DNA from 2 places in the Cupriavidus sp. GW823-FHT07B10 genome. Region 1 is predicted to be linked to the other one. Evidence: riboswitches for the same ligand, from Rfam matches in the RefSeq annotation. Region 1 holds a riboswitch; the other holds the start of a gene.
The links. Region 1 has a riboswitch for glycine ahead of gcvT (glycine cleavage system aminomethyltransferase GcvT). Riboswitches for the same ligand answer to the same signal wherever they lie in the genome.
Positions count from the first base shown of each region.

Region 2: linked by a shared signal. The riboswitch ahead of AC1Q6V_RS17955 (D-amino acid dehydrogenase) and the one ahead of gcvT (glycine cleavage system aminomethyltransferase GcvT) in region 1 are both predicted to bind glycine.

Region 1 is NZ_JBXAGS010000015.1:50,772-55,371, reverse strand. Features, by position in the region: gene AC1Q6V_RS25630 (UvrD-helicase domain-containing protein) at 1-1,812, opposite strand, end outside; gene AC1Q6V_RS25625 (YMGG-like glycine zipper-containing protein) at 2,096-2,323, shown strand; glycine riboswitch at 2,401-2,488, shown strand; glycine riboswitch at 2,510-2,635, shown strand; gene gcvT (glycine cleavage system aminomethyltransferase GcvT) at 2,734-3,861, shown strand; gene gcvH (glycine cleavage system protein GcvH) at 3,950-4,330, shown strand; gene gcvP (aminomethyl-transferring glycine dehydrogenase) at 4,431-4,600, shown strand, end outside.
Region 2 is NZ_JBXAGS010000008.1:4,824-9,423, forward strand. Features, by position in the region: gene AC1Q6V_RS17955 (D-amino acid dehydrogenase) at 294-1,562, opposite strand; glycine riboswitch at 1,619-1,737, opposite strand; glycine riboswitch at 1,738-1,836, opposite strand; gene AC1Q6V_RS17960 (TonB-dependent receptor) at 1,993-4,320, shown strand; gene AC1Q6V_RS17965 (sialidase family protein) at 4,346-4,600, shown strand, end outside.

The DNA.
Region 1 (4,600 bases):
CGGCAGGATGCCCTCCTCCACACCGACCAGGAACACGTGCGGATACTCCAGCCCCTTGGACGCATGCAGCGTGGACAGCCGCACCGCGTCGGGATCTTCCTCGCGGCCTTCCAGCATGCTCATCAGCGCCACGGTCTGGGTCAGCTCCAGCAGGTTCTTGCCTTCGCTGCCGAAGCCGTCGGCATTGTCGAAACCGGTGGCTTCCTCGCCCTCGGCGCCTTCGGGCTTGGTGCCCTTGCGCTTGAGCCAGTCCAGGAATTCCAGCGTGTTGGTCCAGCGCGACTGCGCCTGCCGTTCGTCGAAGCTGTCGTACAGGTAGGCCTCGTAGTGGATCCCTTCCATCAGGTCGTCCAGCACCACGGTGGCGGGATCCTTGGCCGCGCGGTCGGCCAGCCGTACCATCGATTCGCAGAACACGCGCAGCGGCTCCAGCTGGCGCGGCTGCAGCTTGCCTTCGATACCGCCCATCATCGCGGCCTCGAACAGCGACACCTTGGCCTGTCCGGCAAAGGTGCCCAGCACTTCCAGCGTGGTGTTTCCCACGCCGCGGCGCGGCGTGGTGATGGCGCGGATAAAGGCGGGATCGTCGTCGGGATTGGCAATCAGGCGCAGGTAGGCGCAGATGTCCTTGATCTCGGCCTTGTCGAAGAAGCTCTGGCCGCCTGAAAGCACATAGGGAATGCGCTCGCGCCGCAGGATCTGCTCAAACAGCCGCGCCTGGTGGTTGCCGCGATACAGGATGGCGTAGTCGCGGAACTGCGCGCGGCGCTCGAACTTGTGCGCGGACAGGCGGAACACCACCGACTCGGCCTCGTGCTCCTCGTCGTTCATCGGGTGGATGGCGATGGGGTCGCCCATGCCGTGCTCGCTCCACAGCTTCTTGTCGAACAGCTTGGGATTGTTGGCGATAACCGCGTTGGCCGCTTCCAGGATGCGCACGGTGGAGCGGTAGTTCTGCTCCAGCTTGATCACCTTCAGGTCCGGAAAATCGGTCTGCAGCCCGCGCAGGTTGTCCAGCGTGGCGCCGCGCCAGCCGTAGATGGCCTGGTCGTCGTCGCCCACCGCGGTAAAGGCCGGCGCGCGCAGGTGCGAGCCGCCCGCCAGCAGCTTGAGCAACTGGTACTGGCAGGCGTTGGTGTCCTGGTATTCGTCGACCAGGAAGTAGCGCAGGCGGTTCTGCCACTTGAGCTGCACCGCTTCATTGCGCGCGAACAGTTCGGCCGGCAGGCGGATCAGGTCGTCGAAATCCACCGCCTGGTAGGCATGCAGCGTGGCCACGTAGTTGCGGTAGACCAGCGCGGCCTGGTGCTCGTCGGCATTGGCGGCCTGCGCGATCGCTGCCTCCGGATCGACCATGCCGTTCTTCCACAGCGAGATCGTGCCCTGCACGCCGCGGATCAGCTTCTTGTCGGTGGTGCCGAGCTGCTCCTGGATCAGGCCGAAGCAGTCGTCCGAATCCATGATCGAAAACTGCGGCTTCAGGCCCACGTGCTCGGCCTCCATGCGCAGGATCTGCACCCCGAGCGAGTGGAAGGTACAGACCGTCAGCTGTTTGAGCGGAATGCGCTTGCCCTCGCGCGTAGTCTTGCCCTCCATCAGCTTGCCGATGCGCTCCTGCATCTCCTTGGCGGCCTTGTTGGTAAAGGTGACGGCGGCGATATGGCGCGGCTCGAAGCCCTTGTCCTCGATCAGATGCGCGATCTTCTGCGTGATCACCCGGGTCTTGCCGGAGCCCGCCCCGGCCAGCACCAGGCAAGGGCCGTCCAGGTAGCGGACGGCTTCGGATTGGGCGGAGTTCAGGCCATGGGTCATGCGTGGGATGCGGTTGGAGGCAGGGAAATCGGCAGGAACAGCGGAAGGCCAGGCGGGACACGCCAGCACCCAAGAAACGGGCACGGCGGCAAAGCTGCCGATGTTAACACGCTGGCCGCGGCAGGTCAGTCAGCGCAAGCCGCGTTGACACGGCCGGTTGTGTCACCGGCGTAACACTTCGTAAAGGCCGGAGCCAATCGCGCAACCAAACGCTCTAACTAGTATGTCCCCCTGGCCTGCGCGGCGGGGTTGACATGCTTGAATCATCACATCGGAGCCAATAATGAAAACCCTGCAGACTTTGACCAAGGTGACCCTGATCGGCGTGACCGTCGCGGCCTTTGCCGGTTGCGCGGATATGACCCCGAAGCAGCGTAATACCGCCATTGGCGCGGGCGCGGGCGCCGTGGGCGGCGCCATCCTCACCGACGGTAGCGCGCTGGGTACGCTGGGTGGCGCGGCCGTGGGCGGCGTGATCGGTAACGTTGTCACCGACGACAAGAAGAAGTAAGCCAGACCACCGCAGCGACAGGTACGGCAGGCTCCCCTGGCCCGTTTGACAAAGGCCGGGGCCTCCCGTACATTGCGCGCATCCGACCGGGAGAGCGCGCATCGCCTGCGCCGCCGAAGGGGTATCACCCGAAAACTCTCAGGCACCACGGACCGATCGGATCGGCATGCAATATGCACACGATGCATGCCGAACTCTGGAGAGCGGCACCCGCCATTCGTGGCGAGCGTGCCCACCGAAGGGGCGCACGAGGACGGGGTCCGGCAGGATCCGCCTTGTAATCTCTCAGGTATCGAGGACAGAGGGGTCATCCGCCGCAGCGGATTGCCACGCCACATTCAGGCGCGGCGAGCATTGCGGCGGATGGCCCTTTTTTGTTTTCGCCAACCGAGACTGCCCCAGAGGATTCCATGACGCTCCAGGCCACGCCCCTCAACGCCATCCACCGCGCCCTCGGCGCCCGCATGGTTGATTTCGGCGGCTGGGACATGCCGGTCAACTACGGCTCCCAGATCGAAGAACACAATGCTGTGCGCACCGACGCCGGCATGTTCGACGTGTCGCACATGTGCGTGGTCGACCTCGCCGGCGCCAATACCCGCAGCTTCCTGCGCGGCCTGCTGGCCAACAATGTCGACAAGCTGCAGACCCCGGGCAAGGCGCTCTACTCCTGCATGCTGGATGAGAAAGGCGGCGTGATCGACGACCTGATCGTCTACTTCTTTGCCGAGGACCACTTCCGCCTGGTCGTCAACGCCAGCACCGCGCTGGGCGACATCGAATGGATCCGCGCGCGCAATGCCGCCACCGGCAGCGATGTGACCATCACGCCGCGCCGCGAGGACGTTGCGCCTGCAGGCGTGCAGCCTCTGGCGATCGTCGCCGTGCAGGGGCCCAACGCCCGCACCAAAGTGTGGAGCACTTTCCCCTCGACCCAGCCGTCGGACACGCTCAAGCCCTTCAACGCCGCCGTGGTCCAGGACCCGGCCCTCGGCGAGATCATGGTGGCGCGCACCGGCTACACCGGCGAAGACGGCTTCGAACTGGTGGTGCCGGCCGAGAACGTCGCCGCCGTCTGGGAAAAGCTGAACGCCGCCGGCGTGCGCCCGGCGGGCCTGGGCGCGCGCGACACGCTGCGCCTGGAAGCCGGCATGAACCTGTACGGCCAGGACATGGACATCAACACCTCGCCGCTGGATGCGGGCCTGGCCTGGACCGTTGACCTGCAGAGCGAGCGTGACTTCACCGGCAAGGCGGCACTGGCCGCAGCCGGTTCGCGCCAGCAATTCCTCGGCCTGATCCTGCGTGACAAAGGCGGCGTCCTGCGCGCCCACCAGAAAGTGATCACGCCGGCCGGTGACGGTGAAATCACCAGCGGCACCTTCAGCCCGTCGCTGTCGCAGTCCATCGCCTTTGCCCGCCTGCCCAAGGATGTCGCCGTGGGCGATACCGTGCAGGTGGAGATCCGCGACCGCAAACTCAACGCGACTGTGGTTAAACTGCCGTTTGTGCGTAATGGCAAGGCACTCGTGAGCTAAGCGCTCACCCAACGGTCGCCCTCGCCTGCCGGCGCTTGCCGGGCAGGCATCACCCAACAAGAAACAAATCTGTATCCGGAGAACCTTCATGAATTTCCCCGCTGACCTCAAGTACACCGAGTCGCATGAGTGGGTACGCGTCGAAGCCGACGGCACGCTCACCATCGGTATCACCGACCACGCGCAGGACGCGCTGGGCGACATCGTCTTCCTGGAACTGCCCGAAGTGGGCAAGTCGGTCGGTGCCGGCGACGCGCTGGCAGTGGTGGAATCGGTGAAGGCCGCTTCCGACATCTACGCCCCCGTGGCCGGCGAAGTGATCGCCGTCAACGAGGCCGCCACGGCTGCCCCGGAGAGCGTCAACGCCGACGCCTTCGACGCGTGGCTGTTCAAGCTCAAGCCGGCCAACGGCGACGACGTCAACGGCCTGATGTCGGCCGACGCCTACAAGGCCAGCGTCGGCGCCTGACGCCGGCCGCGCCGGTCCATGGTTGGACCGGCCACTGCAGACTGACGCGCGCCGTCCCGGCTGACCACCGGCCGGCGCGCACCCCACGAGGTTCTTGCCAATGAACGCCCCGCTTCCCATGAACGCCGCCCAAGTGAACCGGCCCACGCTGGCCGAACTGGAGGCGCGCGACGCCTTCGCCGCCCGCCATATCGGCCCCGATACCCCCGAACAGCAGCACATGCTGAAGGTGCTCGGCTATGACAGCCGCGCCGCGCTGATCGACGCCGT
Region 2 (4,600 bases), on a different contig from region 1:
TGCTTGGGGCGGGTTATATCTCTTCGGCGTTGTAGTTTCGCGCGGGACAGGAAGTTTGTTCGACACGAATCAGCATGCAGCGAATCTGTTCTTTGTTGGCTGGTTCGTGTCTATGGTCGCAGCCTCATTAATTGGTGGATGGCTTGGGTATTCATCCGGGCGAAAATAGGGCACACATCCACTATTTTTCAAGCGTATACATGCGCCGCGCCATGATTCCATCATGGCGCGGCGCTGTTCGAGCACGGTGGCCCTATCTTACAAATGGGAGAGGGGAGAAAACACCCGCGAACTCAAGCCTTGGCCAATGCCATCGGCGCACCCGCCGCGACTGCCACCCTCGCGCCGAGATGCTGGTCGACAACCCCTGCCACCATATCCGCCGTCACCGCCGACAAAGTCCACCCCAGGTGCCCATGCCCGGTGTTGTAGAAGATGCATGCCGCACGCCCGCGCCCCACGCGCGGCAGCATATCCGGCATCATCGGCCGCAGCCCGGCCCAAGGCACCACGCTGCGCGTGCTGACGCCGGGGAAGCACTGCTGCACCCATTCCACCAGCGGGCGGATGCGGTCGGCGCGGATATCGCGGTTGTAGCCGTTGAACTCGGCGGTGCCGGCCACGCGGAAGCGGTCGTCGCCCAGGCGGCTGGTGACCAGCTTGGTTTCGTCGTCGAGCAGGCTGACCACCGGTGCGGCGGCGCGGCTGGCCTCGTCGGTCAGGTTGACCGTGATCGAATAGCCCTTGACCGGATAGATGTTGACGCGGTCGCCCAGCCCCGCGGCCAGTGCGCGGCTGGCGGTGCCGGCGCAGATCACGGCGCCGTCGAAGGTGGAGGTGGCCGTGTCGGCTCCGTCCTGCACGGTCACGGTGGCGCGCCTGCCGTCGGTCTTCACCGCCCGCACGTCCTGGCCGTACAGGCAGCGCACGCCCAGCCGATCGATGGCTGCGGCCAGGCCGCTGGTGAACTTGTGGATGTCGCCGGTGGAATCGCTCTCGGTGAAGTAGCCGCCGTAGTACGAGCCGGCCAGCGTCGGCTCGATCGCGCGCATCTCCTCGGGCGTCACGGCGCGCCGTTCCAGCCCGCCCTGCGCCAGCAGTGCCGAGACCCGGCCGGCATGCTCGAAGCCGGTCTTGTCGCGGTAGATATGGAGGATGCCTTCCTTCTTCAGGTCGAAATCGATGCCTTCCTGCGCCGCCCAGGCGAACAGGTGCTCACGCGCCGCGATGGCCAGGCGCGCGGTCTCGATGGTGTTGCGGCGGTAGTGGGGGATCGCGGCGATGAACTCGGCGAACCAGGACAGCTTGTGCCAGCTGGGCCGGGGATTGACCAACAACGGGGCGTCGTTGCGCAGCATCCATTTCATGCCCTTGACGAGGGTCGACCAGTGGGTCCAGACCTCGGCGTTGGAGGCCGACAACTGGCCGCCGTTGGCGAACGAGGTCTCCATGGCGGCATAGCGGTGCCGTTCGAACAGCGTGACGGAGAATCCGCGCCGGGCCAGCGCGTAGGCCGTGGTGACACCCGTGATGCCACCGCCGATGACAGCGATTGATTTCATGATCTGCAGGTTCCAGGAACGTCGATGGTGGGAGCCCGGACGCAATATGCGTGGCGGACGCCCCCTCTGTTCTGGACCTGAGAGATTCACGCCACCCGGCCGCGAGGGCGGGGCGCGCTTGCTCCTTCGGTATGCCGGCGGACGATAGCGTCCGGCATTCTTCAGAGTGCACTGACTGGTGATGCCGGTCCTTTTGCCTGAGAGTTTCCGGGGCGGTTGCTCCTTCGGCGCTGTCCGCGGCGGGCGCCGCGACAGTCTCTCCCTGCATCACATTGGCTTGACGCCAATCCGGGCAATGTAGTGACAAGGCTCGACGTTGGATATGCGGGTTAACGCTTAGGCAGCCTGCCGCCCGCGTCGCTATGTCGCATCGGCCTGCGCCCCCGTGCCCCATAAAATGTCAGCGCTCGCTCTCGGGGAGAGGCGCCGTATGCTGCGCTCAGGTGGAGTGAGTCGAAAAAGACGACAACAAGGTTTTCCAGTGAAGAAGAATCGCATTGCACTGGCCGTTTCGGCGGTGCTGATGGGCCCCGCCGTCGCCGCCGCCCAGGTGGTGGACGCGCCCGAGCCGCTGCAGGAGGTGGTGGTCTCGGCCAAGTCGGAGCGCGCCGAGACGCCGGCCATACCGCCCAACACGCCCTCGCCGTCCTACGGCATCAGCCGCCGCCGCATGGCCGACTTCAATGTGGTGAACACGGAAGACGCCCTCAAGTACGCGCCCAACCTCGCCGTACGCAAGCGCTTCATCGGCGATATGAATTCGATCATCTCGGTGCGCAGCACCAGTTCGCGCCAGTCGGCGCGGGGGCTGGTCTATGCGGACGGCCTGCTGCTGTCCAACCTGCTGGGATCGGACTTCAGCTTCCCGCCGCGCTGGTCGCTGGTCAACAGCGCTGAGATCGAGCGCATGGATGTGCTGTACGGCCCGTATTCGGCGCTGTATCCCGGCAACTCGCTGGGCGCGACGGTGCTGATCACCACGCGCACGCCGGAGAAGTTCGAGGGCGATGCCAGCGTGCAGCTGTTCACGCAGCGCTTCAGCCTGTATGGCACGCACGACAACTTCAACGGGGTCCACGCCAACGCCTATGTGGGCGACCGCGTCGGCCCGTTCTCGTGGCTGGTCAGCGTGGACCGGCAGGACAGCAAGAGCCAGCCGCTGAGTTTCTATACCGCGGCGCGCTCCACGGCCCGTGCCACTTCCGCCGACAAGCCGGTCACCGGCGCGTACTTCGACCAGGACCAGACCGGCCGCGAGCGCGTGGTGATGGGCGTGAACAGCGAGGGCGTCACGCATACCGTGCAGGACCAGCTCAAGCTCAAGCTCGGCTACGACATCACCAATACCCTGCAGGCGCAGTTCACCGCGGCCTACTGGCAGCAGGACCGCTCCAGCGCCACCGGCAGCTACCTGCGCGATGCCGATGGCAATGTTGTGTCGAGCGGTCCCGTGAATATCGGCGGTTATCGCTATGTGATTCCCGCCAACGCCTTCGCCCCGAGCAATGGCGAGGACGCGCGCTGGCTCTATGGCCTGTCGCTGCGTACGCGCAACGAGACCGGCTGGAATTTCTCGGGCGTGGCGTCGCTGTTCGATGTCAGCAAGGACATCAGCCGCAGCGCCAACACCGTCGGCAGCGGGCCGGGCACGGTGACCTATGGCGACGGCACCGGCTGGCGCACGCTCGACCTGAAGGCCGACTACCGGCCGCGGCAGCTGCAGGGCGGGCACTGGGTCACGTTCGGCTACCACCATGACAATTACCGGCTGAGCAACACCACCTACAACACCTCGGACTGGCAGGCGGCCACCATCAGCGCCTTCAACAACGCCTTTGCCGGCAAGACCGAGACCCAGGCGCTGTATGCGCAAGACGCCTGGTACTTTGCCGAGGACTGGAAGCTGATCCCCGGCGTGCGCTACGAACACTGGCGCGCCTATGACGGCAGCCGCAGCCAGCCCGGCGTGGATATCGGCTACCCGGTGCGCAGCGAATCCAACTGGTCGCCCAAGCTGGCGCTGGAGAAGGCATTCGGGCAGGACTGGCTGGGCCGGTTGTCGCTGGGCCAGGCCTATCGCTATCCGACTGTCAGCGAGCTGTTCCAGGGCCGCATCACCGGGACCGCGTTGATCAACAACGATCCCAACCTGCAGCCCGAGCGGTCGTTCTCGAAGGACCTGACCTTCGAGCGCACGCTGGATTCGTCGTACTTCCGGGTCTCGGTGTATGAGGACGATATCCGCGATGCCCTGGTCAGCCAGACCAACACCACGGTATTCCCGACTGTCACCAGCTTTCAGAACGTCGACCGCGTGCGCACCCGCGGCATCGAGCTGGCCTATGACGCGCGCGGTGTGTTCGTCAGCGGCTTCGACCTGTCGGCCAGCGGGGCCTACAACCATTCGAAGACGCTTGAGAACGCCAACAACCCGGCCTCGGTGGGCAAGTACTTCTACCGCATCCCCAAGTGGCGGGCCAACCTGATGGGCACCTATCGCATCACGCCGGCCTGGGCCGGCACGCTGGCCATGACCTATTCGGGGCGGCAGTACAATACGCTCGACAATTCCGACGTCAACCCCGACACCTTCGGCGGCACCAGCAGCTTCCTGACCTTTGACGTCAAGCTGACGTACCGGCCCGCGAAGAACGTGCGCCTCGGGCTTGGCATCGACAACCTCACCGACCAGCGCTACTACGTCTATCACCCGTATCCGGGCCGGACGTTCTACGCCGAGGCGAAACTCTCCTTCTGAGCACGTGAACAGGCTGACCACAACCATGCAAGGCGTTCGCCCCGGTTTCCGCTTGATCGTTGCCGGGCTGATGATGGCCGGTGCCGCGCTGGCCGCGACCGCGCAAACGCACGGCGATCACAGCGGCCACGGCGCGCAGGCCAAGGCCGCGAAGATGAGCGAGCTGGGCACCGGCGCCGCGTTCGATCGAAACGGCAAGCTATGGGTCGCCTACAAGGACGGCCCTTACGTCGCGGTACGTGCATCGACCGATTACGGCCGCAGCTTCGGGCCGGCGCAG